2 regions of the Cupriavidus sp. DB3 genome follow, and region 1 is predicted to be linked to the other one. Evidence: predicted binding sites of a transcription regulator. Region 1 holds the regulator's gene; the other holds the start of a gene.
What was found. Region 1 encodes FliA, which starts transcription of late flagellar genes. Its sites were predicted from a motif close to CTAAAGTTTNNNNNNNNNNNGCCGNTA; they were not measured.
Positions count from the first base shown of each region.

Region 2: the regulator FliA is predicted to act here: its motif matches at 7,782-7,808, upstream of K7G19_RS16470 (DUF342 domain-containing protein).

Region 1 is NZ_JAIZPL010000008.1:198,881-213,566, reverse strand. It holds gene flhB (flagellar biosynthesis protein FlhB) at 1-72, shown strand, start outside; gene flhA (flagellar biosynthesis protein FlhA) at 69-2,156, shown strand; gene K7G19_RS23280 (hypothetical protein) at 2,244-4,472, opposite strand; gene flhF (flagellar biosynthesis protein FlhF) at 5,050-7,665, shown strand; gene K7G19_RS23270 (flagellar biosynthesis protein FlhG) at 7,672-8,517, shown strand; gene K7G19_RS23265 (RNA polymerase sigma factor FliA) at 8,537-9,253, shown strand; gene K7G19_RS23260 (flagellar protein FlhE) at 9,364-9,768, shown strand; gene clsB (cardiolipin synthase ClsB) at 9,910-11,121, shown strand; gene K7G19_RS23250 (lysylphosphatidylglycerol synthase domain-containing protein) at 11,182-12,102, shown strand; gene K7G19_RS23245 (flagella synthesis protein FlgN) at 12,119-12,577, opposite strand; gene flgM (flagellar biosynthesis anti-sigma factor FlgM) at 12,683-12,991, opposite strand; gene flgA (flagellar basal body P-ring formation chaperone FlgA) at 13,091-13,903, opposite strand; gene flgB (flagellar basal body rod protein FlgB) at 14,223-14,630, shown strand; gene flgC (flagellar basal body rod protein FlgC) at 14,638-14,686, shown strand, end outside.
Region 2 is NZ_JAIZPL010000005.1:11,092-25,777, reverse strand. It holds gene K7G19_RS16510 (hypothetical protein) at 1-92, shown strand, start outside; gene lpxO (lipid A hydroxylase LpxO) at 211-1,113, shown strand; gene K7G19_RS16500 (PLP-dependent aminotransferase family protein) at 1,228-2,688, opposite strand; gene K7G19_RS16495 (hypothetical protein) at 3,020-3,364, shown strand; gene K7G19_RS16490 (threo-3-hydroxy-L-aspartate ammonia-lyase) at 3,427-4,407, shown strand; gene K7G19_RS16485 (NAD(P)/FAD-dependent oxidoreductase) at 4,524-6,152, shown strand; gene K7G19_RS16480 (DUF1415 domain-containing protein) at 6,156-6,716, shown strand; gene K7G19_RS16475 (SAM-dependent methyltransferase) at 6,846-7,673, opposite strand; gene K7G19_RS16470 (DUF342 domain-containing protein) at 8,068-9,576, shown strand; gene K7G19_RS16465 (hypothetical protein) at 9,632-10,600, opposite strand; gene K7G19_RS16460 (hypothetical protein) at 10,807-11,235, opposite strand; gene K7G19_RS16455 (MarR family winged helix-turn-helix transcriptional regulator) at 11,349-11,780, opposite strand; gene K7G19_RS16450 (FAD-dependent monooxygenase) at 11,888-13,498, shown strand; gene K7G19_RS16445 (hypothetical protein) at 13,495-13,869, shown strand; tRNA gene K7G19_RS16440 (tRNA-Thr) at 13,983-14,058, opposite strand; gene K7G19_RS16435 (hypothetical protein) at 14,163-14,675, opposite strand.

The DNA of each region.
Region 1 (14,686 bases):
GGGCCGCTGCCCGAGGCCCCGACCGGCCTGCCGGTGCCCGATGAACTTGCCGTACCGGAAAGCCGCGCATGAATGCATTGAACTCGCTGTTCCGACTGACGGGCGGGCAGTCCGCCGGCCAGCTGAAGGCACTGGCCGGGCCGCTGCTGATCGTGATGATCCTCGGCATGATGGTGCTGCCGCTGCCGCCCTTCCTGCTCGATCTGCTGTTCACCTTCAATATCGCGCTGTCGATCATGGTGCTGCTGGTCGGCATGTACACGCAGCGTCCGCTGGACTTCGCCGCGTTTCCGGCCGTGCTGCTGTTCTCGACGCTGCTGCGGCTGTCGCTGAACGTCGCCTCCACGCGCGTGGTGCTGCTCGAGGGCCATACCGGCCCCGACGCGGCCGGCAAGGTCATCGAGGCCTTCGGCCACTTCCTGGTCGGCGGCAATTTCGCGGTCGGCATCGTGGTCTTCGCGATCCTGGTGGTGATCAACTTCATGGTGATCACCAAGGGCGCGGGCCGTATCGCCGAGGTCGGCGCGCGCTTCATGCTGGACGCGATGCCCGGCAAGCAGATGGCGATCGACGCGGATCTGAACGCGGGCCTGATCAACGAGGAAGGCGCGCGCAAGCGCCGCGCCGAGGTCGCGCAGGAATCGGATTTCTACGGCGCGATGGACGGTGCCAGCAAGTTCGTGCGCGGCGATGCGATCGCCGGCCTGCTGATCATGTTCATCAATGTCTTTGCCGGCATGGTGGTCGGCATGGTGCAGCATGACCTGGACTTCTCGACGGCGGTGCGCAACTACACGCTGCTGACCATTGGCGACGGCCTGGTCGCGCAGATTCCGGCGCTGGTGATCTCGACCGCCGCCGGTGTCATCGTCTCGCGCGTGTCGAACAACCAGGACGTCGGCGAGCAGCTGACCGGCCAGCTGTTTTCCGATCCGCGCGTGCTGTACATCACCGGCGGCATCATCGGTTTGCTCGGCATCATCCCCGGCATGCCGCACATCGCCTTCCTGCTGCTGGCGGGTGCGCTGATCTGGTTCGGCACCTATGTCGGCAAGCGCCAGCAGGCGGCCAGGCAGACCGCCAAGCGCGAAGAACGTGCGCCGGCGCTGGCCAACGAGAACACCGAGGCCACCTGGGACGACGTCACGCTGGTCGATCCGCTGGGCATGGAAGTCGGCTACCGGCTGATTCCGCTGGTCGATCGCGCGCAGAACGGCGAACTGCTGGGCCGCATCAAGAGCATCCGCAAGAAGGTGGCGCAGGAGATCGGCTTCCTGGTGCCGGTGGTCCATATCCGCGACAACCTGGAACTGAAGCCCAACGCCTACCGCATCACGCTCAAGGGCGTGGAGATCGGCTACGGCGAGGCCGTGCCCGGCCAGTGGATGGCGATCGACCCGGGCCAGGTCAGCGGCACGCTGCCCGGCACGCCGACGCGCGATCCGGCCTTCGGCCTGCCGGCGGTCTGGATCGACAGCGGCATCAAGGAACAGGCGCAGGCGCTCGGCTACACCGTGGTCGACGCCAGCACCGTGGTGGCCACGCACCTGAACCATCTGATCCATCAGCACGCGGCCGAACTGCTGGGCCGCCAGGAAGTGCAGCAGCTGCTGGACCGCATCGCCAAGGAATCGCCGAAGCTGACCGAGGACCTGGTGCCCAAGACGATCACGCTGACGGCGCTGCAGAAGGTGCTGCAGAACCTGCTGGACGAAAGCGTGCCGATCCGCGACATGCGCACCATCCTCGATGTGATCGCCGAGCATGCGCCGAAGATCAGCGACCCGAACGAGCTGACCGCGCTGGTGCGCATGGCGCTGGGCCGCGCGATCACGCAGCAGTGGTTCCCGAACGGCGCCGACCTGCAGGTGATCGGCCTGGATGCGGGCCTGGAGCGCGTGCTGTCGCAGGCTTTGAACTCGGGCGGCAGCATCGAGCCGGGCCTGGCCGATGCGCTGCTGCAGCAGGCGCAGGGGGCGGTGGCACGTCAGGAGCAGATGGGTCTCGATCCGGTGCTGCTGGTTCCGCATGCGCTGCGGCCGCTGCTGTCCCGCTTCCTGCGGCGGACCATGCCGCAGCTCAGGGTGCTGTCGCACGCCGAGGTGCCGGACAACCGCAATATCCGCATCACCGCGATGATCGGCGGCGCGGGCTGAGTCCGCCCGGTTTCGCGTTTCGCGGCGGTACCGATCAAGGCGAGGGCGCGCTCACCGTAGCGTTCACAGCGGCGTTCACAGCGGCTTTCACTGCGGCGCCCCCTTCCGTTTGCGCGAGCCCGTCGCAACGGCAACGTCCTCGGCGGGCAGCGCCCACATCTCGGCGAGCCACCGATCGCGCGATGGCTGGTCCTTCAGCAGGCGCTCGATCAGCGAACTGAGCATGAACGAAGACGAGGCGCGTGCATCGGCCGGCAGTGCCCGCACCGCGCTCTCCAGCAGCGGCAGCAGCGCGCGGGCGTCTGCTTCGTTGCGGCATCGCAATGCCACCGCGCGCAACACGTTGGCCACGATGCCGATGCCATGGTGCTGAAGCGGGGCAAGCTTCAAGGCCTCTTCCAGCAACCAGCGCGCACGCGGGACGCTCCACTGTTCGGCGCCCCAACGGCCCTGCATCGGTGACAGCGACAGCAGCACGGCGCCGCGATGGGCCAGCGGCAGCAGGGTCAGCATTTCCGACAGCGCGTTGAGCGCCTCGGCGAGCGTGCGAGGCATCCTCGCGCAGAGCAGCTCGCCCGGATCCGCGGCAACGTCATCCGATGCCTGCACAAAGACCCCCTGCGCCGGGTAGTCGAACAGCACGGTGGCCAGCTTGCTTGCAAGCATTCGCCGGGCGGCACGCGGCAGATCCTCCAGCTCGGCGATCTGCATGCGCCACCTGTGCGGCGTGATGTCGCGCGTGGTGGCCATCGCGGCGGACAGGCGGCCGCGCTCCTCCACAGGCAGCCGTACACCGATCCGGACCAGCGCGGCATGGTGCTGGGGCGGCAGCGGCGCCAGGCCGTGGCTGGCCAGTTCCAACAGGACCGGCAGCATGGCCCCCGGGTTCACGGCCGTCTCGGCGCAATGCGCCAGCGCATGCCAGCGGTTCTCCTGGATGTCGATGGGCAGGCAGGCGACCACGTTGGCCAGGTCGCTGTACACGGCCACGGCGTGCTCCGGCGGCACGGCCGCGGCGGCGACGAACACCTGATCCCATCGCGCGGCCATTCCCGGGTCGTCGGGCGGGGTGTAGCGCAGCACCCGCGCCAGCAACGTCACGCGCCATTCCCCGGGCAGCGCCTGGGCAGCCTGCGCGATCGCCTCGCGGATCGGTCTTTCCAGTTGGTTCGCTTCCGCCTCGTCGTCGTCGTCCAGGCCGTAGTCTTCCAGGCGGTTATGCTCGGCGAGCCGGCCGAGGATCATGGCGACGTCGGCCGGCGGCAGGTGCGAGCCCACGTAGCCGATGAACGCCTGCCAACGCGGGGCAAGCTGCGCCGGCCTGTCCGCCGGATCGGCATGGTCGCGATGCACGAATTCGGTGAGCTCGGCAAGGACGTTTCGCTGCGCGGGCAGCGGAAGGCGGCGCGTCAGCGATTCGATCTCGTCCCAAGCCTGCGCGAGCCGGGCGGCCTGATCACGGGGCGCGTCCCAGACCAGCCGTTTGGCCAGGTTCGCCAGCACGTTGGCGTGGTCCTCCGGCAAGGGCATGCCGGCAGCAGCCGAGTTTCGCACTGCTGCCAGCACAATGGCCTGCGCGTGCGCGTATTCGGCTTCCTGCTTCGGTATGCCATTGGCCATCAGGGCCAGCATCCGGCCGCGCGCGTTCGGCGGCAAGGCGGACACGATACGGCTCCATTGACCGACCGCCGGCAACGGCGTGCCTGCCGTGCCGAACCACCGCAACAGCAGGCGTACCCGTGTCTCCGGCGGCGAGGCGAGCACCCGCTCGAGTAATTCGCCATGGGCCTCCGTGCAGCTGCGCGCCTGGGCGAGACGCTCCCGCGCCGGGTCCTCGGCCGCATAGAGCTCATCCCACCAAGGCCTGGCGCACGCCTGCAGCTGGGGCGCCAGCAGCTCGCCCGACGGTTCCGTCAGCAGGGGGTGCAAGGCTTGCGCGCGCTGGGCAACGGCATGGAACAAGGCGGGGCGGCTTTCCGCCGGCGCCGCCAGCACGCCGCGAATCGCGCCCTGGACGCCGGTCAGGCTGTTGATCCAGCGGATCCGCTCGCCAAGGCGCAGCGGCTCGATGACGTCGCGGCGCAACGCCTCGAATATCGGCCAGCAGGCGCGGCCAAGGGCCAGCGCCGCATTCGGCCGCAGGTAGCCGGCGATGCGTACAAGGATCTCGGTGGGCAGCAACACCAGCCGCAGATCGTCGGCGCCACGCCTGTGGGCCCGCATGACGCCGGATGGCACGGTGGCAGTCGGGAGGCAGTCGCGCGGTGTCGAATCGCAGGGGCGGACGGACAAGGGGGGCGAGGTATCGAGCGGCATGGCGGGCTGGTCGCGATCGAGCGGTCGATCGGCGGGAATCGTGAAAAAGCAGCGAGTCTGTCAGGGGCGAACGGTCACCACTTCCAAAAAGATCCGCGCTGTCGACGCAACGGAGAGCCTTCCTTGCCGCCTGCCAGCCATCGTGGGCGAAATAAAACCGCATGGCTGCCGTTAACCGGTAATCAGACCGTGCTGCCGCGATTCGCCCGGCCGGCGGCACCGTCATCGTCCAAATAGCGCCGCAATCCCCCGCCTATTCGCCCTAATAGCGCCATGCCCCCGCTCGGATAATCGAGACGTCGAAGGGGCAGGCTGCCGCTTCGCCGAGCGGCGCGCGGCGACCACACGAGAGTCGCCCCACGGCCGCCGATTCGCCGGTGCACCGAAACACCGGCGCAGGGAAAGCGGGACGGCCGACCGTTCACCTCGATCCGAACCGCTTGCTTGCCGGCGGGCACATGGCCGCCGCGCAAGACGTTGTTCCGGCCCACCGTACCGGAGCCGGACCACCGGAAGATCGGAATCGTTGCCATACCGGCGTTGCCGCGGGAACCCACTGAATCAAGGGTCGCAAGACATGAGCGTAGCCAAATTTGTGGCGGCCACCGGCCGCGAAGCCTTGCGCCAGGTGCGCGAAGCCATGGGGCCGGACGCCGTGGTGCTGTCCAACCGCACCGTCGACGGCGGCGTGGAAATCGTGGCGATGCGCGATACCGATCTCGGTGCGATCTCCGACAGCGCGCCCCGGTTCCAGCCGCCGGTGCGCGAGCCGATCCAGGTCGCGGCCGCGGAAGACATCGACGGCATCCGCGGCGAATTGCAATCGATGCGCGCGCTGATCGAGCGGCAACTGTCGGGCATCGCGGTTCCCGCCGTGCCGGCCGCCGCCGCGGATCCGCTGCGCGAGTCGCTGTTCGAATGGCTGGTCGGCGCGGGCTTTTCCGCGCAACTGGCGCGCACGCTGCTGGCGCGGCTGCCGGCCGGCTACGACCGTCCGGCCGCGATGGGCTGGATCCGCCAGGAGATCGCCAGCAAGGTGCCGGTACTGGCCGACGAGGACGCGCTGTTCGGCCAGGGCGGCGTGCTGGCGCTGGTCGGGCCCACCGGGGTCGGCAAGACCACCACCACCGCCAAGCTGGCCGCGCGCTTCGTGCTCAAGCACGGCGCCGACAAGCTGGCGCTGCTGACCACCGACACCTTCCGTATCGGCGCGCACGAGCAGCTGCGCATCTATGGCGACATCCTTGGCGTGCCGGTGCATGCGGTCAAGGACGCGTCCGACCTGCGCCTCGCGCTGGGCGCGCTGTCGCAGAAGCATCTGGTCATCATCGATACCGTCGGCATGAGCCAGCGCGACCGCAATCTGTCCGAGCAGATCGCGATGCTGGCGGACGCGCCCGCGCCGGTGCAGCGCGTGCTGCTGCTCAACGGCGCCAGCCACGGCGATACGCTCAACGAGGTGGTGCACGCCTACCGCCACGACGCCGCGCCGGGCGCCGGCATCGACGGCTGCATCATCAGCAAGCTCGACGAGGCCACCCATCTGGGTTCGGTGCTCGATGTCGTGATCCGGCATCGGCTGCCGGTGTTCTACGCCTCGACCGGCCAGCGCGTGCCCGAACACTTGGAACTGGCGCGCGGCGACGCGCTGGTTGAGCGCGCCTTCCTGATGCCGCGGCGCGGTTCGGTGTTCGCCGACGCGCAGGCCGCACGGCGTGCGCTGGCTGCTCAAGGTGCGGACGACGCCGCCGATGCGTGCCGGGGCGCGAGCAACGAAGCGCACGACGTGCTGCGCTCGATCGCGGACAGCGGCCACGCCGTGGGCGCCTGCGTCAACGCACTGCGCGACGGCTCCTATGGCTTTGCGCTGCTGCGCGAGCTGTGGGCGAGCCGCGCGGCGCAGGCCGAGCTGCGTCCGCTGGTACGCCAGGTCCGCGATGCGATCTGCCAGGACGCAAGCCGCCATTGCGAACACTTCGTGCTGTCCGCCTCGGTGACGCTGCCCTGCGCGGTACCGGGCCGGCGCGCGCCGCAGCCGTGGCAACACACGCTGTGGCTTGGCGATCGCGACGGCATGCCGCTGATGGCCACCGTGACGCCGCTGGCGCGCGCGCAGCAGGCCGGCGGCTGGGACGCCGAGATGGCCGACTGGCGCGCCGCGCTGGCCGCGCGCCGTACCGTCGTCCATCTGCTCGACACGATGCCGGCCGGCGCCACGCTGCAACGCTGGCAGTCGAGCGGCGAGCGCTGGCTGGCGTCCGTGCGCAAGAGCGCGCGCGTGCTGTGCGATGGCACGGCATGGAAGCTCGACGCGCTGGCCGACACGCTGACCTTCCACGCGCAGGCCGAACTGCGCTGGCGCGACCGCGACGCGGTGCAATGGATGGCGCAGACCCGCGTGCGCGTGGTCGAAGGGCAGGCGCGCGCGGCGCGCGGCGCCACCAGCGAAGGCGGCATCGATGCCGTGCTGCTGGCAGTGCGTACCATCGAGCGCGACAGCGGGCAGACGCTGGCCGTCGACTATCTGCTGGCCGATCCGGCGCTGGCCGGGGCCGGCGCGCAGCTCGCCCAGTGGGCGCGCTGGGGCGATGCCGCGGCGCTGCAATGCCGCACGCTGCGCCATGCGCTGGACCACCTCGGCCGCCCGGCCGGCACCTCGCCGCAAGTGTTCGACGTCGACGCGCTGGTCGCGCTGCAGGCCGGCATGACCGCCTTGCGGCTGGCCCATGCGCCGGCCGCGGCGGCGATCGATTGCCTGGCCGGTCTGGCCGGCCGCGCCGCCGCCAGGGACGCGGCGCCGGGCGCCGCCGCGCTGCTCGAAGGCCTGGGCCGCCTGCTGGCCTTGCTCGACGTGCTGGAGAACTTCCCGGGCCGCAACGCCGCGCCAGCGTCCAATGCGGTGGCGAACGAGAAGAAGGCGGGGCTTGACGCCATCGCCGTCAACAACGCCCCCACGGACGCCGTGACTACCGCCGCCACCACTGCCGTCACTTCGGCTGCCACTTCGGCTGCCACTTCGGCTGCCACTTCGGCCGCCACTTCGGCCGCCAGGCATGCCACCACGGAACCGATGCTGGCGACGCCGGCCTTGCCGGAATCCGCCCAGCATCTGGCGCAACGGATGACGCAGACGGCCGCGGGCGCGCAAGCCAACGCGTCGGCCAGGTTCGACCTGGCCGCGCTCGGAGACTGACCCAACATGCTCGCCGTCGATCAGGCCGAAAGCCTGCGCCGCATGCTGGCGCCGCGCGCCACCCGCCGTATCGCCGTGCTGGGTTGCGAGCCCGGCGCCGGTGCGACCACGGTCGCGCTGGGGCTGGCCCATGCGCTGGCGTTGCAGGGCGAGCGCGTGCTGCTGGTCGATGAAGACCTGGCGCACGCGCGCGCCACGCGCCTTGCCGGCGCTTCGCCGTCGGGCACGCTGGCCCAGGTGCTCGCCGGCGCCATCGCGGCCGAGGCCGCGGTGGGGCGCCGCGAAGCCGGCATGCCGGCGCTGCTGCCCGGCGATGCGTCGGCGTGGGGCCCGCTGCAGGCGCTGCAGGGCTTTCGCACCGTCGTCAGCGATGCGCGTCTCGGCGCCGATGGCGCGCTGTCGCGCTTCTCCGGCGCCGCGCACAACCTGGTGGTGGTGATGCGGCCCGAACGCGAATCGCTGACCGCGGCGTATGCCTGCATCAAGCGGCTGCATCACCGCTATGCCTGCCGGCAGTTCGAGCTGGTCGTCAATGGCGCCGCCAGCGAAGCGTCGGCGATGGCGATCGCCGGCAATCTGGCGCGCACCGCGGGCCAGTACCTGGGCGTGCAGGCGCGCTGCGCCGGCGTGCTGCCCGCCGACCCGCTGGTCGCGCGCGGCACGGCGCTCTCGCGCGGCGTCGTCGATGCCTTCCCTGGCGCGCCGGCCACCGCCATGCTGCGCCGACTTGCCGCCAGCATCGCTGGCTGGCCTCTTTCACCCGATCCCGAACCGATGCCCGCCGCGGGCGCGCCGGGCGCAGCGACTGCTGCCGCCGGCGCCGCGCCGCCCGCATCGGCGATGGCCTGCTAGCACTCGCGAGAATTCCACCATGTACACGATCCAGGGAAAGCTCGAACAGACCGACACCGTCCAGACCCATGCGCCGCTGGTACGGCGCATTGCCCTGCAACTGGCGGCGAAGCTGCCGGCCAGCGTGCAACTGGACGACCTGATCCAGGCCGGCATGATCGGCCTGCTCGACGCCGCCCGCCGCTACGAAGACACCCACGGCGCGCGCTTCGAAACCTACGCCAGCCAGCGTATCCGCGGCGCGATGCTCGACGAGGTGCGCGCCAACGACTGGCAGTCCCGCAGCCTGCGCCAGTCGACGCGCCGGATCGAGCGGACCGTGCGCGCGCTGGAGCAGAAGCTCGGCCGCACGCCGCTGGACTCCGAGGTCGCCGAAGAACTGGAGATGCCGCTGGACGAATACCAGAGCATGCTCAACGAGGTCTATGGCTGCCAGCTGCTGCACTACGAGGATTTCGAGCGCTCCGGCGAGGAGGATTTCCTCGATCGCCACCTGACCGTCAGCGAGGACGGCAATCCGCTGACGCTGCTGATGGAGAGCGGCATGCGCGGCGCGTTGATCCGCGCGATCGAGCGCTTGCCCGAACGCGAGAAGCTGGTGCTGTCGCTGTGCTACGACCAGGAACTGAACCTGCGCGAGATCGGCGCGGTGCTCGAGGTCACGGAGTCGCGCGTGTGCCAGATCCGCAGCCAGGCGATCAACCGTCTGCGCAGCCAGTTGCGCGGGCTGCTGTGATGGATCGCATGCCAGCTCGCCCGGTCCGGTGGTGCCGCGCGCTGCGGCGCCCGATCTCCCGGCCGATGGTGGCGGTTGCAACGGTGGCCGCGGCGACGGTGGCGGCGATGATGGCGGCCCCCGTCGCCGCCTCGCCGCTGATCCACACCAACTTCGGCGGCGAGTCGCGCCATGCCTGGACCGCCTCGGTGGTGGCGCCCGCGCTGCATGGCCGCGGCGTGCGCGCCTTGTCGGCGCCTATCCTGCCCAGCGGCTATCTGACGCAGTCCGAAGGCGTGATCACCGCGGTGCGCTGGCGTTACCGTTTTGCGCGTGTGCCACCGCCAAATCTGCAAGCCTATCTCTGTAATGCCAATCGCTGCGTGCTGCTGCCCGGGGCCGAAGGCAAGACCGATGCCTTCCGCGGCGACGACGCCGACAAGGGCTTTGTGTTCGCGTTCCGCATACCGGGACAGGGCCCGCTGACCCCCGTGTTGCAAGGCCAGGCCAGCCAGGTCACGGTCAGCTATCGCTGATGGCGGGGGCCGCGGGGACGCGGCAAGGTGACCTCGAAGTCGCCGTCATGACGATGTGATTTGCGATGTTCTTGCCGGCCCGCTACGGGTGGCATTGAATGTGCTTGTTGCCTACCGAGAATATGGCAGCGAGACATCGAAATGAGCCCCAACCGAACCAGCGGTAATCGCATCCGCCTGCTGGAAAACGGCGACGAATATTTCCCGCGTGTGTTTGCCGCGATCGCCGCCGCGCAGACCAGCGTCCTGCTGGAAACCTTCATCCTGTTCGACGACCGCGTCGGCGTGGCGCTGCGCGAGGCCTTGATCGCCGCGGCCAGCCGCGGTGTGCATGTGGCGATCACCGTCGACGGCTACGGCTCGCCCGATCTGCCGCCGGAGTTCGTCTCCGGCATGGTCGCGGCCGGCGTGCGCTTCCATATCTTCGCGCCGCGCCGGCGGCTGCTGGGCGTGCGGACCAATCTGTTCCGCCGGCTGCATCGCAAGCTGGTCGCGATCGACGGGCGCATCGCCTTCATCGGCGGCATCAACTTCTCCGCGCAGCACCTGACCGATCACGGCCCGCAGGCCAAGCAGGACTATGCGGTCGAGGTCGAGGGGCCGGCCGCCGCCGAGGTACATCGCTTCCTCGTGCAGACGCTGCCGCCGGGCGATGTCGACGTGCCCTCCGTACCGCCCGCGCCGCCGGCCGGCAACATGGCCGCCTGGCTCGTCACGCGCGACAACGACGCGCATCCGACCGACATCGAATGGGAGTACCTGCAGGCGATCCGCGCCGCGCGGCATCAGGTGGTGATCGCCAACGCCTACTTCCTGCCCGGCTATCGCCTGCTGCATGCGATCTGCGAGGCGGCGCAGCGTGGCGTCGACGTGCGACTGATCCTGCAGGGCAATCCCGACATGCTGTGGGTCAAGCGCATGGCCGACATGCTGTACGCCCATCTGCAGGACGCCGGCGTGCGCATCTTCGAGTATTGCGAGCGGCCGCTGCACGGCAAGGTTGCCGTGATCGACCGCGACTGGTCCACCGTCGGCTCCAGCAACCTGGATCCGCTGAGCCTGTCGCTGAATCTCGAGGCCAATCTGGTGATCCGCGACGCCGGCTTCGCGCGCGAGCTGCGCGCCAACCTCGACACGCTGATGGCCAATGCCTGCCGCGAGATCCCGCCCGATCGCGAGACGCCGCGCGCGCCGCTGCAACTGGCGGCCACCACGCTGATGTTCCACTTCCTGCGCCGCTTCCCCGCGTGGGCCGGCTGGCTGCCGGCGCACACGCCGAAGCTGGTGGTGGCCACCGCCGAGCCCCCGCGCCGGCCCTGGCGATTTCCCATCCTGAAGCGGGGCGCCGAATAGATGACGGCAAGACAGGCGAGTCATCCCACGGGAGCACGGCGGCGCAGCCGCTGGGCGCAGGTGCGCCGCATACTCGGCATCGCCTTCGTGGCGCTGGTGGTGGTGCTGGTGGTCAGGAAGCTGGCCGAGGTCGAATGGGCCGAGGTCTGGGTCACGCTGCAGGAATACGACTACCGCACGCTGACGCCGGCGGTGCTGCTGGTGATGCTCAGCTATTTCTGGCATTCGGCGTTCGACCTGCTGGGCCGCTGGTATGCGCGGCATCGGCTGTCGTCGCCGCGCGTGCTGGTGATTGCCTTCGTCAGCTATGCCTTCAACCTGAACCTGGGCGCGCTGGTCGGCGGCCTCGGCATTCGCTACCGGCTCTATTCGGGGGCGGGACTGTCGGGCGCACAGATCGCCTCGGTCTATACCATCGGCGTGGTCAGCAACTGGATCGGCTATCTGGCGCTGCTCGGCGCGGTGCTGGCCGCGCGCACGGTGGTGCTGCCGGTCGAATGGGGGCTCAATGCCACGTTGCTGCAGATCGCCGGATTTGCGCTGCTGGGCGTGGTCGCCGCGTATCTGGTCGCCTGCGCCAAGGCCAGGCGGCGCCGCTGGACGGTACGCGGGCATGCCTTCCATCTGCCGCCGCTGCGCTTCGCGGTGATGCAGTGCGCGCTGTCGATCACCAACTGGCTGACCATCTCGGCCATCATCCAGACCCTGCTGCCGTCGTCGGTGCCGCTGCTGGTGGTGCTGGGCGTGGTGCTGATCGGCAGCATCGCCGGGGCGGTGGCCCATATCCCGGCGGGCCTGGGCGTGCTGGAGACCGTGTTCGTGGTGCTGCTGGGCGACCGCGTCCCGCACCACGCACTGCTGGCGGCGCTGCTGGCCTATCGGGCGATGTACTACCTGTTGCCGATGCTGCCGGCGACGGTGGGATATTTCCTGCTGGAGGCGCGCGGACGGCGCGCCAGCACGGTCGAGCCGACCGCGTGAGGGAAGGGCGGACGCTTTAGCCGCTGGCCAGGCTGACGCCGCGCGGGCCGGCTTGCGCGCGGCCGTTGCGGCCGTAGACCGTCGCCGTGTCGCCGCGCTGGCGCAGCGTCTGCAGCGCGTCCTGCGTGTATTCCAGATGCGCGGACACCACGGCCCCGCTCAGCGCATTGGCCTCGGCCGCGCCGCGCGCGGTCAGCACCAGCGTGCGCCACGCGGTGGCGACGCCTTCGTCGATATGCAGTCCCACCAGCTGCCGGCCGCCGCCCACGCGAATGCCGAGCGCGGCCATCTGCGCCTGGCGCGCGGTGCCCAGCTGGGCGATCTGCTGTGCCAGTTCCTGCTTGTGCTGCACCAGCTCGCCCAGCGACTGGAAGTCGCCGGTGCGAATCGCGTTCCGTTCCTGCTGCAGGGCATCGACAAAGGCCGCGATGGCTTGCGTTTCGTGCTGCATGCTGGCGATCAGGGCTTGGCTCATGGGCGCGAAGTCGAAGGAAGTCGGTGGGGAATCGGGGGCCGGGCGGCGCGGATATCGGGATCGAACGCAGGATCGACGCAGGATCAACGCGATATCGATGCCTGCTCAGCGGCCGTTGTCCTGCGTCAGTTCGCGCAGCGTGGCCAGCAGACCGTCGGCGATCTTGCTGGGGTCCATCTTCAGGCGGCCCTCGGCGATGGCCTGGCGGATCTCGTCCACCTTGGCCTGGTCGATATCGCCGTCGGCCTCATGGGCGAGGCGCGTGCCGATATCGCGAACCTGGGTACCCAGCGGGCTCATGGTCAGGCCGCCCGCGGCCGGTGCGGCGCCCGCAACGGGGCTCGACGCGGTGCGTCCAGTGCTTTCAGCGGCACCTTCGCCGGTGCGCGGCAGAGTCGATTGGTGGATCTTCACGGGATGTCCTTGCTGGGTTTGCTCAGCTTAACGGCGCGGGGTCGCCAAACTTTAGGACGCGAATTGTGACACGCTGTAACGAAGTCGGGGGCTTGGGGGCTATTGCTGCAGCACCACCGTGTCCGCGTCCCGGACCAGCCCGTTGACCACCTGGCCGCTCTTGAGCCGCACCTGCACGGTATTGCCCGCGGCGGCGTCGGCCAGGATCTTGCCCTCGCTGCGGATCTGGAAGGCCTCGCCTTCGATGGTCACCGAGACCATCTGGCCCTGCTTGACCGCGATCGCCTTCCTGACCATGTCCATCCGCAGCGGCGAGCCGGCGGCGATCCGGTTGGCCGTGACCGCGCCTTCGAGCTGGGCCGGGTCGGTGACGACCGCGCGCGGCAGGCCGGCCAGATCGCCCTGGCGCTGTTCCAGGTCGGCCGGACCGATCGGCTGGCCGGGCGCCAGCGCATGCGCGGCGACATAGTAATCGGCCACCACCGAGACGCGCGCCTGGACGTAGCGTGTCCACGGCCGCTCGCCGCCGCAGCGCACGCCGACCGAGACGCGGCCCCAGGCCGCCGCGCCGCCCGGCAGGAACGGCTGCGGCGACACGCATTCGCGCGCGCGCCCGCCCGACGGCGGCACCACCTGGATGCTGGCCTTGCCCGGCAGCCCGGCGGTCTCGCGCAGCAGGAACTGCTCGACCGCGACGCGCACCGGATCATCGGTGAACGGCGACGGCTGCGCAGCGTGCGGCGGCGCGGAGGACGAGGGCGCGGGCGGCACGGGCGTCGTCGTGGCGGTCGCCGCCAGCGCGGCGGTGCAATGCAGCGCCGCGCAGAGCGCCACCAAGGCGAGGCGGGCCGGTGCCGATCGGTTCGAGCGATGGTGCGAGCGACGGAGCGAGCAGCGGGGCGAGCTGGACATGGCGTGATCCCGGCAGGCGGAGCGAAAAAGAAAACGGGGAAGCCGGGCGCAGGCACGCGCGTAGCGCGTGTGGGGGCGCGTGTAGACGCGATGAGCCCGGCAACGAGACCTCATTGTAGGCAGCGGCCCGCGCGCCCTCGGCCCGAAATGCGCAGATTTCCCCGTCCTATTCGTCCGATTGCACTGGCCACCCGCCACCTAAGATGGCACCCGTAAAGAAGGCCGGGTCCATTCCCGGCCGCCCTCACGCCCTTGCCGACGCAGGGGCGCGTGGTTTCGTCACACGTTCCTCGATAGCGAGAGATAGCGAGATACGGACATGATCGACAGACTCGATGCGTCGTTCCGTTTCCAGCAGGAAGCGTTGAACTTGCGCAATCAGCGGCAATCGGTAATCGCCGCCAATATCGCCAATGCCGATACGCCGGGCTTCAAGGCCCGCGACTTCGACTTTGCCAGCCAGCTGTCCGAATCGGTCGAGCGGGGGCGGCAGGCCAACGGCGTGTCGCTGTCGACCACGTCGACGCGCCATCTGCCGGGCCAGGCCTCGGTCGCCAGCGAGTTCGAACTGGCGTACCGCATTCCGATGCAATCGAGCATCGACGGCAACACCGTCGAAATGGACACCGAGCGGGTGGCCTTCGCCGACAACGCGGTCAAGTACGAGTTCGGCCTGACGGTGATGAACGCGAAGATCAAGGGCATGTTGTCCGCCATCCAGTCGTGAGGAAACCATGCCGGCAATGAATATCTTCGACGTGACGGGCTCGGCGATGGCCGCGC
Region 2 (14,686 bases), on a different contig from region 1:
TGAACGCGCGCCTGCTGACCCTGCAGGGCGCGCCCGACGATGCCCGCGCGCTGATCGAGCGCATCGCCCGGCAGTCCCGCGGCAACCGCTGATTTCGCCTCTCCTGCGCCGGGCCTGCCGTTTAGGTAAACTACGGTCCTTCATACCTCATCGTGTGCCTTCGCCCGCACGGCGGCAGGCTCGCACGAGGCAGTTCAGGGAGAGTTCGAGGTGGTCAAGTGGATCATTGTCGCGGCCTATCTCGGCGCGATTCTGTATGTGCATTTCCGCGGCAAGGTGCGCCTGCGTATCTGGCGGCAGCTGCTGGATCATTCGGCGCTGGTGGCGCCGGTCAATTGCTTCATGTACGCCTTCTCGGGCGTCCCACGCACGCCGTACATCCCGGTGGAGCGCTTCCCGGAGCTGGAGAAGCTGCGCGCCGCCTGGCCCGAGATCCGCGACGAGGGGCTGGCGCTGGCCGCGATGCGCAAGATCAAGGCCGCCGAGAAGAACGACGACGCCGGCTTCAATTCCTTCTTCAAATACGGCTGGAAGCGCTTCTACCTGAAGTGGTACGAGGCGCATCACCCGTCGGCCGAGCAACTGTGCCCGCGCACGGTCGCGCTGCTGCGTGAGTTGCCGTTCGTCAAGGCCGCGATGTTCGCCGAGCTGCCGCCGGGCGGCAAGCTCAATCCCCACCGCGATCCCTTTGCCGGTTCGCTGCGCTACCACCTCGGGCTGGCGACGCCGAACGACGATCGCTGCTTCATCGAGGTCGACGGCGAGCGGCACAGCTGGCGCGATGGGCAGGGCGTGGTGTTCGACGAGACCTATCTGCACTGGGCCGAGAACCGCAGCGACCAGAACCGGCTGATCCTGTTCTGCGACATCGAGCGGCCGATGCGCTATGGCTGGGCCGGCAAGGTCAACCGCTGGCTGGGCCGCAAGGTCATGAGCGCGGCCAGTTCGCCCAACGACGAGAACGACCAGACCGGCATGATCAACAAGCTGTTCCGCATCGTCTGGCTGGGCGGGCAGTATCGCCGTCGCCTGAAGGCGTGGAACCGCCAGGTCTATTACGTGGTCAAGTTCGGCCTGATCGCCGCCGGTGTTGCGCTGATCGTGTTCCTGTAAGTCGGCAGGCTTGCAGGCCTTAAAGCCTGGAACAGCCCTGCAACAGGTCTGCATGCCATCGCTGCACGGACTGCACGGACGCGGTGCCCCCGGCACCGCGTTCCACCCCTCCCGCTAGCGCGGCTCCGGTCGCGCCACCCCCTGCGCCACCACCCGGGCCACCACGCCGGCCAGCTTCCGATACGCCTGTTCCAGTGCGGTGGAGCGGGGCGCGCCGATATTGATCCGCAGGCAATGGTCGAAGCGGCTCGAGTTGGAAAATACCACGCCGGGCATCACCCGCACGCCGGCCTCGAGCGCCTGCTCGAACACCGCCTCCGACGACAGCCGGTCCGGCAATTCCACCCATAGATGCATGCCGCCCTGCGGCGCCGACAGCCGCGTGCCGGCCGGAAACAGCGCCGCGATCGTCTCGGCGGCCCAATGCCGCTGATGGCGCAGCCGCGCGCGCAGGCGTCGCAGGTGCCGGTCGACATCGCCCGATGCCATCAGTTCGGCCACGGCGATCTGCGACAGCAGCTCATTTGGCCGCGACTGGCTGAACTTCAGCATCTCGACCCGAGCCTGCCATTTGCCGGCGGCAATCCAGCCCAGCCGCATGCCGGGCGCCAGATTCTTGTGCAGCGACGCGCAGTAGATCACGTTGCCGCTGCGGTCCCACGCCTTGGCGGCGGCCAGCGGCGCATCGTCGTCGGCCAGCGTGGAGAAGCAGTCATCCTCGATCAGCGCGATGCCGCGCGCCTCGCACCATTGCACCAGCCGGGCCTTGTTCGCGTCCGGCATGATGCTGCCCTGCGGATTCTGCAGGTTCGGCACCACCACCACCGCCCGAATGTTGTCGTAGGTCTGCGCCGCCAGCTCCAGCGCTTCCAGCGACAGGCCGGTCTGCGGACTGCACGGGACTTCGAGCGCGCGCATGCCCAGACTTTCGAGGATCTGCAGCAGCCCGTAATAGGTCGGCGATTCGACCGCAATGACATCGCCCGGGCCGGCGACCGCGCGCAAGGCCAGGTTCAGCGCTTCGGTGCAGCCGTGCGTGATGGCGATCTGCTCGGGGGCCAGCGTCATGCGGGCCTGAAGTGCCTGGCGCGCCAGCGCGGCGCGCAGTGCCGGATGCCCGTCGGGCTCGACCGCGCTGCCCAGCAGATTGGGATGGCGGCGCAGCGCACGGCCGGCTGCCTGGCGCAACGCTTCGACCGGATAGAGCTCGGGCGGCGCGCAGGCGCCGGCCAGATTGACCGCGTCGGGATACCGACGGCCGCGCGCGATGATGGCCGAGATACGGGCGTGGATGCCGACGTACTGCGCGGGATCGGGCAGCGAGGCCGAGGGTTCGGCGATCGGCGTGCCCTGCGGCGCCGGCGGCCGCACGAAGTAGCCGGAGCGCGGACGCGCTTCGAGCAGCCCTTGCGCCTCCATCTCCCGGCACGCCTGCAGCGCGGTCGACAGGCTGACGCCGTGGCGCTCCATCAGGGCCCGTATCGAGGGCATCCGCTCGCCCGGCAGCAGCGTGCCCGCGGCGATGGCTTGCCGATAGTGGCCGGCGAGTTGGCGGTACAGCGGGGCGGAGTCCATGCGGCATGGTGGCGCATCCGGCCGATGCGCAACAGATACAGAAAAGTTTCGGCCGTATCGTAACAGAGCGAAGGATGGGGCTCTGTTCTGCTGTCCGTTCCGGTGCGGTGTGCCTGCCGCGCCGCGACGGCGGCCGGTACTCTGCGTTCATTCGATTGCTGCGCTGACTTGCGGCACTGACCGCGCCACTGATCGCGCCACTGATCGCGGTACTGATCGCGGTACTGATCGCGGTACTGATCGCGGTACTGATCGCGGCACTCCCGATACCGGCCGGTCTTTACCGCTGTGTCGGTGACACGCAGACGCAGCCGAACCTGCCGAGGCCATCATGTCCATCCTCTCCCTGCTGCCCCATCCCATCTACCTGCACCGCGCGCTGACGCTGCGCGCCGGGCAATCGTTCGCCTTCCATGCCAAAGCCGGCACCGAGCTGCATGTCGCCGATGGCGACGTGGAACTGATCGAGCCGCCGCTGCTGCTGGCCGAGACGCTGCACTGGCCGCGGCGGCCGCTGCCGCCGGGCAGCGTGGTCGCGCTGTCCCGCTCCGGGTGGTTCACCCTGCGAGCGCGGCGCGATACCGCGGTGCGGCTGCGCCAGCGTGCCCGGGTATTCTCGCGGACCCGTATCGCGCGCATACTTTCCGGCTGGCGCCGCCGGCGCCTCGCGCATTGAAGCCGAGCCGACACCTTTCCCTTCGAAGTTCGTACGTCTTTCCCTGCAAGGAGTGCTGTCCCATGACGCAATTGGCCATCTCGTTCACCGATGTCGTGGAGGCGCATCGCCGCATCAGTGGCGTCGCGCACCATACGCCGGTGCTGACTTCGGCCACCGCCGACGCGCAGACCGGCGCGCGGCTGTTCTTCAAGTGCGAGAACCTGCAGCGCATGGGCGCCTTCAAGTTTCGCGGCGGCTACAACGCGATCGCGCAGCTGTCGCCCGAGCAGCGCGCCGCCGGTGTCGCGGCGTTTTCTTCGGGCAACCACGCGCAGGCGATCGCGCTGTCGGCGCGGCTGTTCGGCACCCGCGCGGTGATCGTGATGCCCAAGGACGCGCCCGCGGCCAAGATCGCCGCGACGCGCGGCTATGGCGGCGAAGTCGTGCTGTACGACCGCTATACCGAGGACCGCCAGGAAATCAGCCAACGGCTGGCCCGCGAGCAGGGGCTGACGCTGATCCCGCCGTTCGACCATCCGCACGTGATGGCCGGGCAGGGCACCGCCGCCAAGGAATTGTTCGAGCAGGCCGGCCCGCTCGACGTGCTGCTGGTGCCGCTGGGCGGCGGCGGGCTGCTGTCGGGCAGCGCAGTGGCCGCGCGGGCCATGCATCCCGGCTGCAAGATCATCGGCGTCGAGCCGGAAGCGGGCAACGACGGCCAGCAGAGCCTGCGCGCCGGACGCATCGTCGAGATCCGCACGCCGGACACCATCGCGGACGGCGCGCAGACCCAGCATCTGGGCCACTACACCTTCCCGGTGCTGCAGCAGCTGGTCGACGACATCGTCACGGTCAGCGATGCCCAGCTGGTGGAGGCGATGCGCTTCTTTGCCGGCCGCATGAAGCTGGTGGTCGAGCCCACCGGCTGCCTCGGCGCCGCCGCGGCCTTCGCGGGCAAGGCGCCGATCGCCGGCAAGCGGGTCGGCATCATCCTGTCCGGCGGCAATGTCGACATGGCGCGCTACGCCGCGCTGCTGGGGCAGGTGCCGGCGCAGGACTGACGATCTTCCGGGGCGGGGCGCGGCGGCCGCCGCAAGGGGCCGCCGCGGCCGAAAGGCTTTAGAATTGCGGTCCGGCCATCGGACCCGCCGTTCGGCCGCCGAATACATTGCCCCCCATGCTACGCCTCAGTGAACTCAAGCTCCCCCTCGACCATTCAGAAAGTGACCTGGAGGCCGCCGTCCGTGCGCGGCTGATCGAGATCGGGGTCAAGGGCGACGGCATGGTGTCCTTCACCGTGTTCCGCCGCGCGCACGACGCGCGCAAGCGTTCCGATATCAAGCTGACCTACATCGTCGATATCGAGGTAAGGGACGAGGAGGCGGCGCGCAAGCGCATGGCCGGCAAGCCGAACTGGAGCGTGACGCCGGACATGACGTACCGCTTCGTCGCGCAGGCGCCGCAGCATGCGACGACGCCGCGTCCGGTGGTGATCGGCATGGGCCCGTGCGGTCTGCTGGCCGGGCTGATCCTCGCGCAGATGGGCTTCCGCCCGATCATCCTGGAGCGCGGCAAGGAAGTGCGCGAGCGCACCCGCGACACCTTCGGGCTGTGGCGCAAGAGCGTGCTCAATCCCGAGTCCAACGTGCAGTTCGGCGAGGGCGGCGCCGGCACCTTCTCGGACGGCAAGCTCTACAGCCAGATCAAGGACCCGAAGCACTACGGCCGCAAGGTGCTGCACGAGTTCGTCAAGGCCGGCGCGCCGGAGGACATCCTGTTCAAGGCGCGGCCGCACATCGGCACGTTCCGGCTGGTCAAGATGGTGGAGAACATCCGCGCCGAGATCTTCGCGCTCGGCGGCGAGATCCGCTTCGGCACGCGCGTCGACGACATCGACATCGATGGCGGCCGCGTGCGCGGACTGCAGCTGTCCAATGGCGACTATCTGCCGTGCGAGCAGGTCGTGCTGGCCGTGGGCCACAGCGCGCGCGACACCTTCGAGATGCTGTACCGCCGCGGCGTGTTCATGGAGGCCAAGCCGTTCTCGCTGGGTTTCCGCATCGAACATCCGCAGGGCATGATCAACCGCAGCCGCTTCGGCAAGTTCGCCGGCAACAAGCTGCTGGGCGCGGCCGACTACAAGATCGTCCACCACTGCAGCAACGGCCGTTCGGTGTACAGCTTCTGCATGTGCCCGGGCGGCACCGTGGTGGCGGCCGCTTCCGAGCCGGGGCGTGTGGTGACCAACGGCATGAGCCAGTACAAGCGCGCCGAGCGCAATGCCAATGCCGGCATCGTCGTCGGCATCACGCCCGACGACTATCCGGGCGGACCGCTGGCCGGGATCGACTTCCAGCGCCATTGGGAGGAACGCGCCTTCGAACTGGGCGGGCGCAACTACTGCGCGCCGGGCCAGCTGGTGGGTGACTTCCTGGCGCGGCGGCCGTCGACCGCGCTGGGCACCGTCGAGCCGTCGTACAAGCCGGGCGTGACGCCGACCGATCTGAGCACCGCGCTGCCCGACTACGTGATCGAGGCGATTCGCGAGGCGCTGCCGGCGTTCGAGCGCCAGGTGCCGGGCTTCGCGATGGACGACGCCGTGCTGACCGGCGTCGAGACGCGGACCTCGTCGCCGCTGCGCATCCGCCGCAAGGACGACTACCAGAGCATCAATGTCGCGGGCCTCTACCCCGCGGGCGAAGGCGCCGGCTACGCGGGCGGCATCTATTCCGCGGCGATCGACGGTATCGAGGTCGCCGAGGCGGTCGCCCTCGATATCGTCAGCCGGGTCGGCAAGGCGGCCTGAGCGATGGCGCCGTCGCAGCAGCAGGCGATCCTCGACGCCACGCGCCACTGGCTGACGCGGGCCGTGATCGGGCTCAATCTGTGCCCGTTCGCCAAGAGCGTCCACGTCAAGGAGCAGATCCGCTACGTGGTCTGCGAGGCGACCGATGCCGAGGCGCTGCTCGACACGCTGGAGGCCGAGCTGAAGGGGTTGGCGCAGGCCGATCCCGCGCGCGTCGACACCACGCTGCTGATCGTCCCCGACATGCTGGCGGACTTCGCCGACTACAACGATTTCCTCTATCTGGCCGAACGCCTGCTTGACAGCCTCGGACTGGCCGGCGTGCTGCAGATCGCCAGCTTCCACCCGCAATACCAGTTCGCCGGCACCGACGCCGACGATATCGAGAACTACACCAACCGCGCGCCGTATCCGATCCTGCATCTGCTGCGCGAAGACAGCATCGCGCGCGCGGTCGAGGCCTTTCCCGACGCGGCGGACATCTACGAGCGCAACGAGGAAACCATGCGCCGGCTCGGCCACGAAGGCTGGCGGCGCTGGATGGCGGGCGACGAGCCGCAGTAGGTGCGACGCGGCAGGTGCGACGCGGCAGGTGCGGCGCGGCAGGTGCGGCGCAATGTGTGACGCAACAACTGCGACACAGTAGGCGCGATGCCCAGATCCCAGATGCGAGTGAGCGCGCCCCGGTGAATCTCAGGCGGGCGTGAAGAACCGCTCGCGCATTTCCTCCAGCCCCAGCGTTTCGAGGACGTGGGCCAGCCGCTCGGCCGGCCTCCGGCGCGGCAGGTCCTTGTACTGGGCGACGATCAGCTCGTTCTTCATCGAGTGTTCCCACCCGACCAGCTCGGTCACCGTGACCTGATAGCCGTGCGCTTCCAGCTGCAGGCAGCGCAGCACGTTGGTGACCTGGCTGCCGAATTCGCGCGTATGCAGCGGATGGCGCCAGATCTCGGTCAGCGGATTGCCCAGCGTCTTTGACTTGTTCCTGCGCAGCACGGCGGCGACCTCGGCCTGGCAGCAGGGCACCACCACGATGTATTTGGCGCGCTTGGTCAGCGCGAAGCGGATCGCGTCGTCGGTCGCGGTATTGCAGGCATGCAGCGCCGTGACCATGTCGACCGTGGCGGGTAGCCGCTCCGAGGTGATCGACTCCGCCACCGACAGGTTCAGGAACGACATGCCCGGAAAACCGAGCCGCTCGGCGAGCGCGGTGGACGAGCGCACCAGCTCCTCGCGCGTTTCGATGCCGTAGATATGCGAGCGGTCCTGCTGCGTCTTGAAAAACAGATCGTAGAGGATGAAGCCGAGATACGACTTGCCGGCGCCATGGTCGACCAGCGTCAGGTCGGCATGGTCGCGCTTGAGGTCCTGCAGCAGCGGCTCGATGAACTGATAGAGGTGGTAGACCTGCTTCAGCTTGCGGCGGCTGTCCTGGTTCATCTTGCCGTCGCGCGTCAGGATATGGAGTTCCTTGAGCAGCTCGATCGACTGGCCGGGACGGATTTCGTGGGTGTTCGACATGGGATACGGCGGGGTTGGCCCGGGTCCCGAAGCGCCGCGTCTGGGGAGCGGCGAGGGCCCGGGCGGGCAGGGCGACAGTTTACCGGAAGGCGTCCCGAAAAAATTTTCCTAAAGTTTTGCCGAAATCCGCCGTAGGTGACGGACAGGCGGCATGCCGACTCGGGTGCCGCCCCGACAACAACGATAAATCAAAGGCAGACGGCTGGAGGACGCGATGGGCGACGTAGCAGCTTCGGTTGTACGGGTGTGGGTGGAGAACACGGACAAGTCCGTGCGGGCGCGGTACGAGCCGCCGGCGGAGGCCGATAGGGCCGGTAGGGCCGATGGGGCCGATGGGGCCGATGGGGCCGATGGGGCCGATGGGGCCGGGGGGCCGCCCGATCGCGCTGCCTTGATGGCGGCCCTCGAGGCCCAGGGCTGGGCGCAAGCGAAGCTCGATGAGCAGGCTATCGCGGCCTTCCTGCTGACCTGCCATCGCGATGGCGCGCCGGCCGAGGCGGTGATCGGCGAGCTGGTCGACGGCTATTTCGAGATCGACATCGATGCCGATTCGCTGACGGTGCGGCTGACGCTATGGCCGCCGGAGGGCGGCCGCGCGGTGCAGCCCAACGACGTCCGTATCGTGCTGGCGGGGCGCGGCATCAAGCTGCCCGTCGACGAGCCGGCGCTGGCCGAGGCCTTCGCCGCGGGGCGTTGCGATGATCTGCCGATCGTGCACGGCACGGCGCCGACGCGCGGCACGCCGGCGCGCTTCATCAACCTGCTCGAGCCGCGCCGCGGCGGCGCCGAGGACGACCGCGCCCGCATCGATCTGCGCGACCTCGGCAACCTGTTGCTGGTGCAGCCCGGCACGCATCTGATGCGGCGTATCCCGGCGGTGCCGGGCACCGCGGGGCAAGACGTGTTCGGCCGCGTGTTGCCGGCTCCCGAGGTCGCCGACACGCCGTTCGCCGAACGCCTGAACGGCGTGGCCCAGGACGCAAACGACCCCAATCTGCTGGTGGCGACGGTGGCGGGCTTGCCGTCGGTGCGCGCGCGCGGCGTCAGCGTCAACCCGGTCGTCGCCGTGGACGCGGTCGACATGCACTCCGGCAACATTGCGTTCGAAGGCACGCTGCGCGTCAGCGGCGATATCAAGACCGGCATGTCGGTCCGCGTGGCCGGCGACGTGATCGTCGGCGGCACCATCGAGGCCGCCCATGTCGAGGCAGGCGGCAATGTGGTCGTCAGCGGCGGCATCATCGGCAAGTCCGAGGGACCCCACGATCCGGCCAGCGCCGTCGCGCGGATCCAGTGCAAGGGATCGGTGCATGCCCGCTTCATCGAAAACGCCGTGGTCGAAGCCGGCACCACGGTCACCGTCGACAGCGGCATTCGCCAGAGCGATGTCGCCGCGGGCGAGACCATCACTGCGGGCGATCCAGCCGTCGGCAGCGGCAATATCACCGGCGGCCGCTGCCGCGCCTGGCATGCGGTGCGCACCGGCACGCTTGGCGCGCCGGCCGGCACCGCCACCGCCATCCACGTCGGCCTGAACCCCTATGCCGACGCCGAAAAGGCCGCGCTCGAGGCGGACAAGCGCCGGCAGGAACAGGAGCAGGCCAAGATCCAGCAACTGATGGCCTTCTTCGCCAAGAACCCCGAGCGCGCCACGCCGGAACTGCGCGAGAAGGCGCGGGCCACCCTGTTCAAGTACACGCGCGACATGCTCGACACCGACGCCCATCTGGCCAGGCTGACCGAGCAGCTGCACCCGCGCCCGGACGCCGCCGTGGTGGTCGGCAAGAAGGTGCACGGCGGGGTCAGCGTCACCATCGGCCAGAAGGCCATGCGCGTGATGGAGGACATGCCGAAGGTGGAACTTCGGCTGGTCGGCGAGGGGATCGGGGTGGTGCGGGAATAAAAAAACGGCGCCGCGGCGCCGTTTTTCATCGAGTGGATGGCTTTCCGCGCTTGCCTTATTGCAGCGACGTTGCCGTCTGCACGTAGTGTCGGATATGGCCGGCCGGCTCGATGCCGGCATAGCTGTAGTTGAACTCGCACTTGACCGCGCGGCCAAGTTCGGTAGCCCACCAGCAGCGGTAGTTCATCCGATAGGCAGCATTGCCGGTGATGCCGTTGGACAGGGTGCCGTCGTTCGAATTGGTGAAGGCCACGTCATACTTGATGCGCAGCGTATCGAACGTGTCGCTGCCGACGGCGACTTGCTCGAAGGCTTCCACATTGGCTTGCAAGGCGGCGGTTTCGTGATACGCGCCACACTGATACTGCCAGCCCGAGGTCCAGGTCTTGCCGACGAACATCGGGTATTGGAAATGTTCGCGCTTCGGCGTGAACGTGCAGGTCTGGGTTGGATTGCTTGCCCGAATGCGGGCCGTACGGTTGCGGTCGGCGTCGTTGAGGAAGGTGTCGGTCAGCGTGCCGTCGATGCGATAGCGGTTCATCGTGAATCCACCCTGTGCATCGACCGCTTCCGTCGTATCCCGATAGGTGACGTCGATCTGGGATCCGTCGACAGTCGTTCCCTGCTCGCGCCAGAAGGTGGTTTCACCGACCTTGGCCGCCACCCGCGCATAGCGGTGCGGCGGCACCTCGATACGGATCGTCGCAAGCCTGGTCGCATCTGCAGCGGACTTGGCCACCAGCGTCACCGTGCCGCCTTCCGGGCTGATCAGCACGGCATCCCACACGGCGCTGTTCTGGCTCTTGGGCTGGATCGTGGTCTTTTCCATGCTGGCCGTCCACGTCACGCCGTTGCTGGCGCTCAGACGCACTTCCTGGCCCGACTCGATATTGAGCGTCGTGGTGCCACCATCCTTCAGCGCAAAACCACTGACCGGCGTGCCGTCCAGGCTGGCCGACAGCTGGAAGCCCGTGTCGTTGCCGCCATCATCCCCACCGCCGCCGCCGCATCCGCTCAGCACCATTGCCGCGAATACCGCTGCGGTAAATCCCGTCCAATTTCTCATCTCTTTTCCTTGTTATTCACCGTTGTTTTTATCGGCCGAAGCCGCGCGGGATATTAACAAGGCGTTTCCCAAAAGTGGGGGCCGCAAAGTGGGGTTGACCGGCGAAAGGTAGATGGGATAGGGGCGCCGCGCTTCCAACGAAACAGGTGCCCGGGGCACGGCTCCTAGGCCATCGGCCGCCAACGCCGATTCCGATTGATGGACGCGCAATGACCATCATTCAACGCCGCAAGAGCGCGCCGCAACCATCGCGCTTCGTCCAGCGTTACCGGATAGCGCTGTTCCACGTCGTCGATCGAGCCGAGGTCGAAATAACTTCGCAGCGTTTCGCCGTGAATCGTGACGCCCCAGCTGTCCATTTGCCGCAGGTCGGCGACGCGGAGCGTGACGAAGGCATCGGGATCGTTCGAGCCGGCGCTGCCAATCGCCTGGTCCAATCGCATCGCCATCGCGCGCACTGCGGTGCAATCCGGCGGGCCGTTGTCGTCCGCGCCGTGTTTGGGCATTGCCGCGACGTTCTGCGAGGGCGGGGCTTCGGGCATGGATGCAAAGGCAAATACCTGTGGCCGACGGTGAGGGGTGATCGGATTCATGACGAGCTCGAGCGGATGGAGGAGGTTCGAGCTTATCCGGCGCCAGCGCGGTTGGCGTTGAGCGGATTCCGAAAGGCGGGGCAATCAGGAGGGCCCTTTGAATCGGCGTCCCGTCAGCGACCGCACAACTTCCTGCAGATGCGGGTCAACTCGTCCAACTCGCGGGGCGAAAGGCTCGACATTTCCGCTGGAGGACGGTGGTAGGCCGCCATCAGCACGGTCTTGGTCTCGAGGCCCTTCTTCGTCGCGCGGACGAGTTTTACGCGACGGTCGTCAGGCGAAGGAATGCGCTCGGCCAGTTCCGCACGCTCCAACCGGTCGACCAGCCAGGTGGCGGTCGATGGATCGCATCCCCATTCGCGGGCAAGCACGCCGATGGGTCTTCCGTCTTCATCCAGTGAAAACAACGCGCGGGAATCGTTCGGCGTGAGCCCGTGCTCCTGCTGAGTCCGCAAGCGCTGCGGCGCGGAGCGCATCAGGAACTCAAACATCGAGCGCCACGCCTCGGCTGCGCGTTCGCCGCTGCTGTCGGGGGATTTCGTCATGCTGCCCTGTCGTTTGGCGGAGGTTGACATATTTTGATTGGTCAAATATTTTTGTCAATGAAAGTTTTGCGCGGAGGCCTTCGCGCGCGTCAACCAGGAGAGGTTCCATGGGCACGCAAACTTCGGTTCTTGTCGTCGGCGGCGGGCTCTCCGGCCTGACGGCCGCCGCGCTTCTTGCCCGTCAGGGCGTGCGCTGCATGGTCATTGAGCGTCATCCGGATACGTCGATTCAATACAAGTTTGCCGGGATATCGCCGCGCAGCATGGAGATTTTTCGGGGCCTTGGCCTGGAGACGGAAATACGCGCCAGCCGCACCGGCGACCAGCAGGGCGGCGGCATTGCGCGAGCCAGGAACCTCGCGGATCCCGATGTCCATTGGAGCGGCCCGGCCTGGCCTGACGCCAGTCCATACAGCCCCACGCAGCCCGCGACTTGTGACCAGCATGTCCTCGAACCGATTCTGCGGCATTGCGCCGAGCAGTTTGGTGCCGACATACGGTTCAACACCGAGTTCGTCTCGTTTGAGCAGGACGAGCGTCGGGTTCACGCCCGCATTCGTCATCGGGCAAGCGGAGCGGAAGAGACCGTGGGCGCCGACTACCTGATCGGTGCGGACGGCGCAAACGGAACGCTGCGGGACCAGCTCGGTATCGGCCGCACTGGTCCCGGTGTGCTGCAGCATTGGATGAACGTCATCTTCGATACCGACCTGCCGCCGGTACTCAATGGGAAGCGCTTCACCTCCTGCTTCGTCAGCGATCTCAACGGCACCATGACGCCTCGCGAAGGCGGACGTTGGCTGCTGGCACTGCAATATTTTCCGGAAGAGGGCCAACGGCCGGAATCGTTCGATGCGCATTGCTGCCGCCAACTGGTCGAGCGTGCCGCCGGGCGATCCGGCGTCAAGGCGGATCTCGTCGACGCGCGGTCATGGGAAGTGGCCGCTTGCATTGCCGACCGCTTTCGTGAAGGCCGCGGCTTCCTGATAGGCGATGCCGCGCACCTTATGCCGTCGACTGGTGCTTTCGGTGGCAACTCGGGCATCCACGACGCCCATAACCTTGCATGGAAGCTCGCCATGGTCGTCCGTGGCGAGGCGGACGAGAGGCTGCTCGGTACCTATGATCAGGAGCGTCGTCCGGTAATCGCCGCCACGTTGGCGCAGGCGCTCTCCCGTCTGCAGAAATGGTTCCAGGATCCTGCGGGCCGCCTGCCCGCTCCGGTTCCCCTGGTCGACGACTACGATGTTGTGTTCGGCCAGCGCTACGATGCCGGGGCCGTGTCGCTCGAGGGCCCGCCGCCCGATCGGCCGTTCGAGCCCGTGGCGGGACTGTCGGGCCAACCCGGCACGCGCGCGCCCCATCTCGTGATCGAATGCGATGGGAACCGGATTTCGACGCACGACCTGTTTGGCCGGAATCTTGTCCTGTTATGCAGTCGACCAGCGTGGCGAGCGGTTACGGAGGCGGTCACGGAGGAATTTGGCATTCCGATCGATCTGCATCTGCTTTCCTCATCCGGCGGCGGGCTCATTCCCGAGGACCGATGGCCGGCGGCCTACGGCCTCGACAGCAGCGGTGCTGTGCTCGTTCGTCCCGATGGCTTTGTGCTGTGGCGATCCCCGTGCGGCGAAGCCAATGACAGGGGCGTGCTGAACGACGCTCTCGCCCGAATGGGGCTTCACCGCGCAGACCGTCGAGGCGGCGGCCGCCGATGAACCGCCGCACGACAATGCTTCTTTTCCTTGCCGGCGAGTGCGTGCTCTTCGCGCTGGCTTCTGTGGTCCATGCCGGTGTGCTGTTCGCCGGTTATGCGCATTCGCGTGCCGCGACCGCGGAAGGCGTGATTGGAGCTGTGCTGGTTCTGGGCCTCGCGGCTTGCTTGATCCTCCCTTCGCGGGCACGTTGGATTGCATTCGGTGCGCAAGGCTTCGCGTTGCTGGGCACACTCGTTGGCGCCTTTGCGATTGCACTCGGTTTCGGCCCGCAAACGTGGGAGGACAAGGCGTTCCATGCGGCGCTGGTCATCACGCTCTTGGTGGGCATCATCGTTATCCGGACAGCCACGACGAGCGCTCGCGAACCATGACAGGTTTCGTCAACAGACCCGCGATCGCCGGATCGGGTTGAGCATGGTGGCCGCAGGGCCCCCAGAAACGACAAAGCCCAACCGCGCGGGTTGGGCTTTGTGCTTGGATCCATTGGTGCCGAAGAGAGGAATCGAACCCCCGACCTTCTCATTACGAATGAGCTGCTCTACCGACTGAGCTACTTCGGCAACACTACCGGTTTGGAACCGGATAGAGCCCGCAATAATAGCAGCGGATCAGGCGGCTGTGAAGCCCCTCGGCGCACTTTTTTCACCACCCGTGTCGGCGCCGGTCAGCCGAAGGTGCGGTCGGCGGGAGAGGCCGTATTGGCGGGATCGGCGCGATTGGCGGGATTGGCGGCATCGGCGCGATTGGCGGGATTGGCGGGATTGGCGGCATCGGCGCGATGGGCGGGCATGGGCTCGTCGGGCCGTGTCAGGGTGGCGAGCATGGCGTCGATCGCGGCGACGAATTCGCGCAGGCGGACCAGCGTGACCGGAAAGACGGGGTCCGACGCGTCGATGGTCCACGGATAGAAGTACAACTCGCGCTCCTGGGCGCTGATCGGCACGCCCCAGTTGGCCAGCTGGCGCAGGTCGCAGACATGCAGGTCGATGCCGTCGCTCAGACCGTAATGCAGCGCGACGTCCAGCGTCTCGTGCAGCCGGATGGCGAGGGCCTGCACGGCTGCGCGTTCGAACGGGGCCTCGCCGCAGGGCGGGTTTGCCGGCGTGATGGCGGTGGCCGGCGGGTTGATCGGTGGGGTGATGGCGTAGCGGGCGCCGGCATCCGAGAGGGGGACCATCGCGGTTTCCT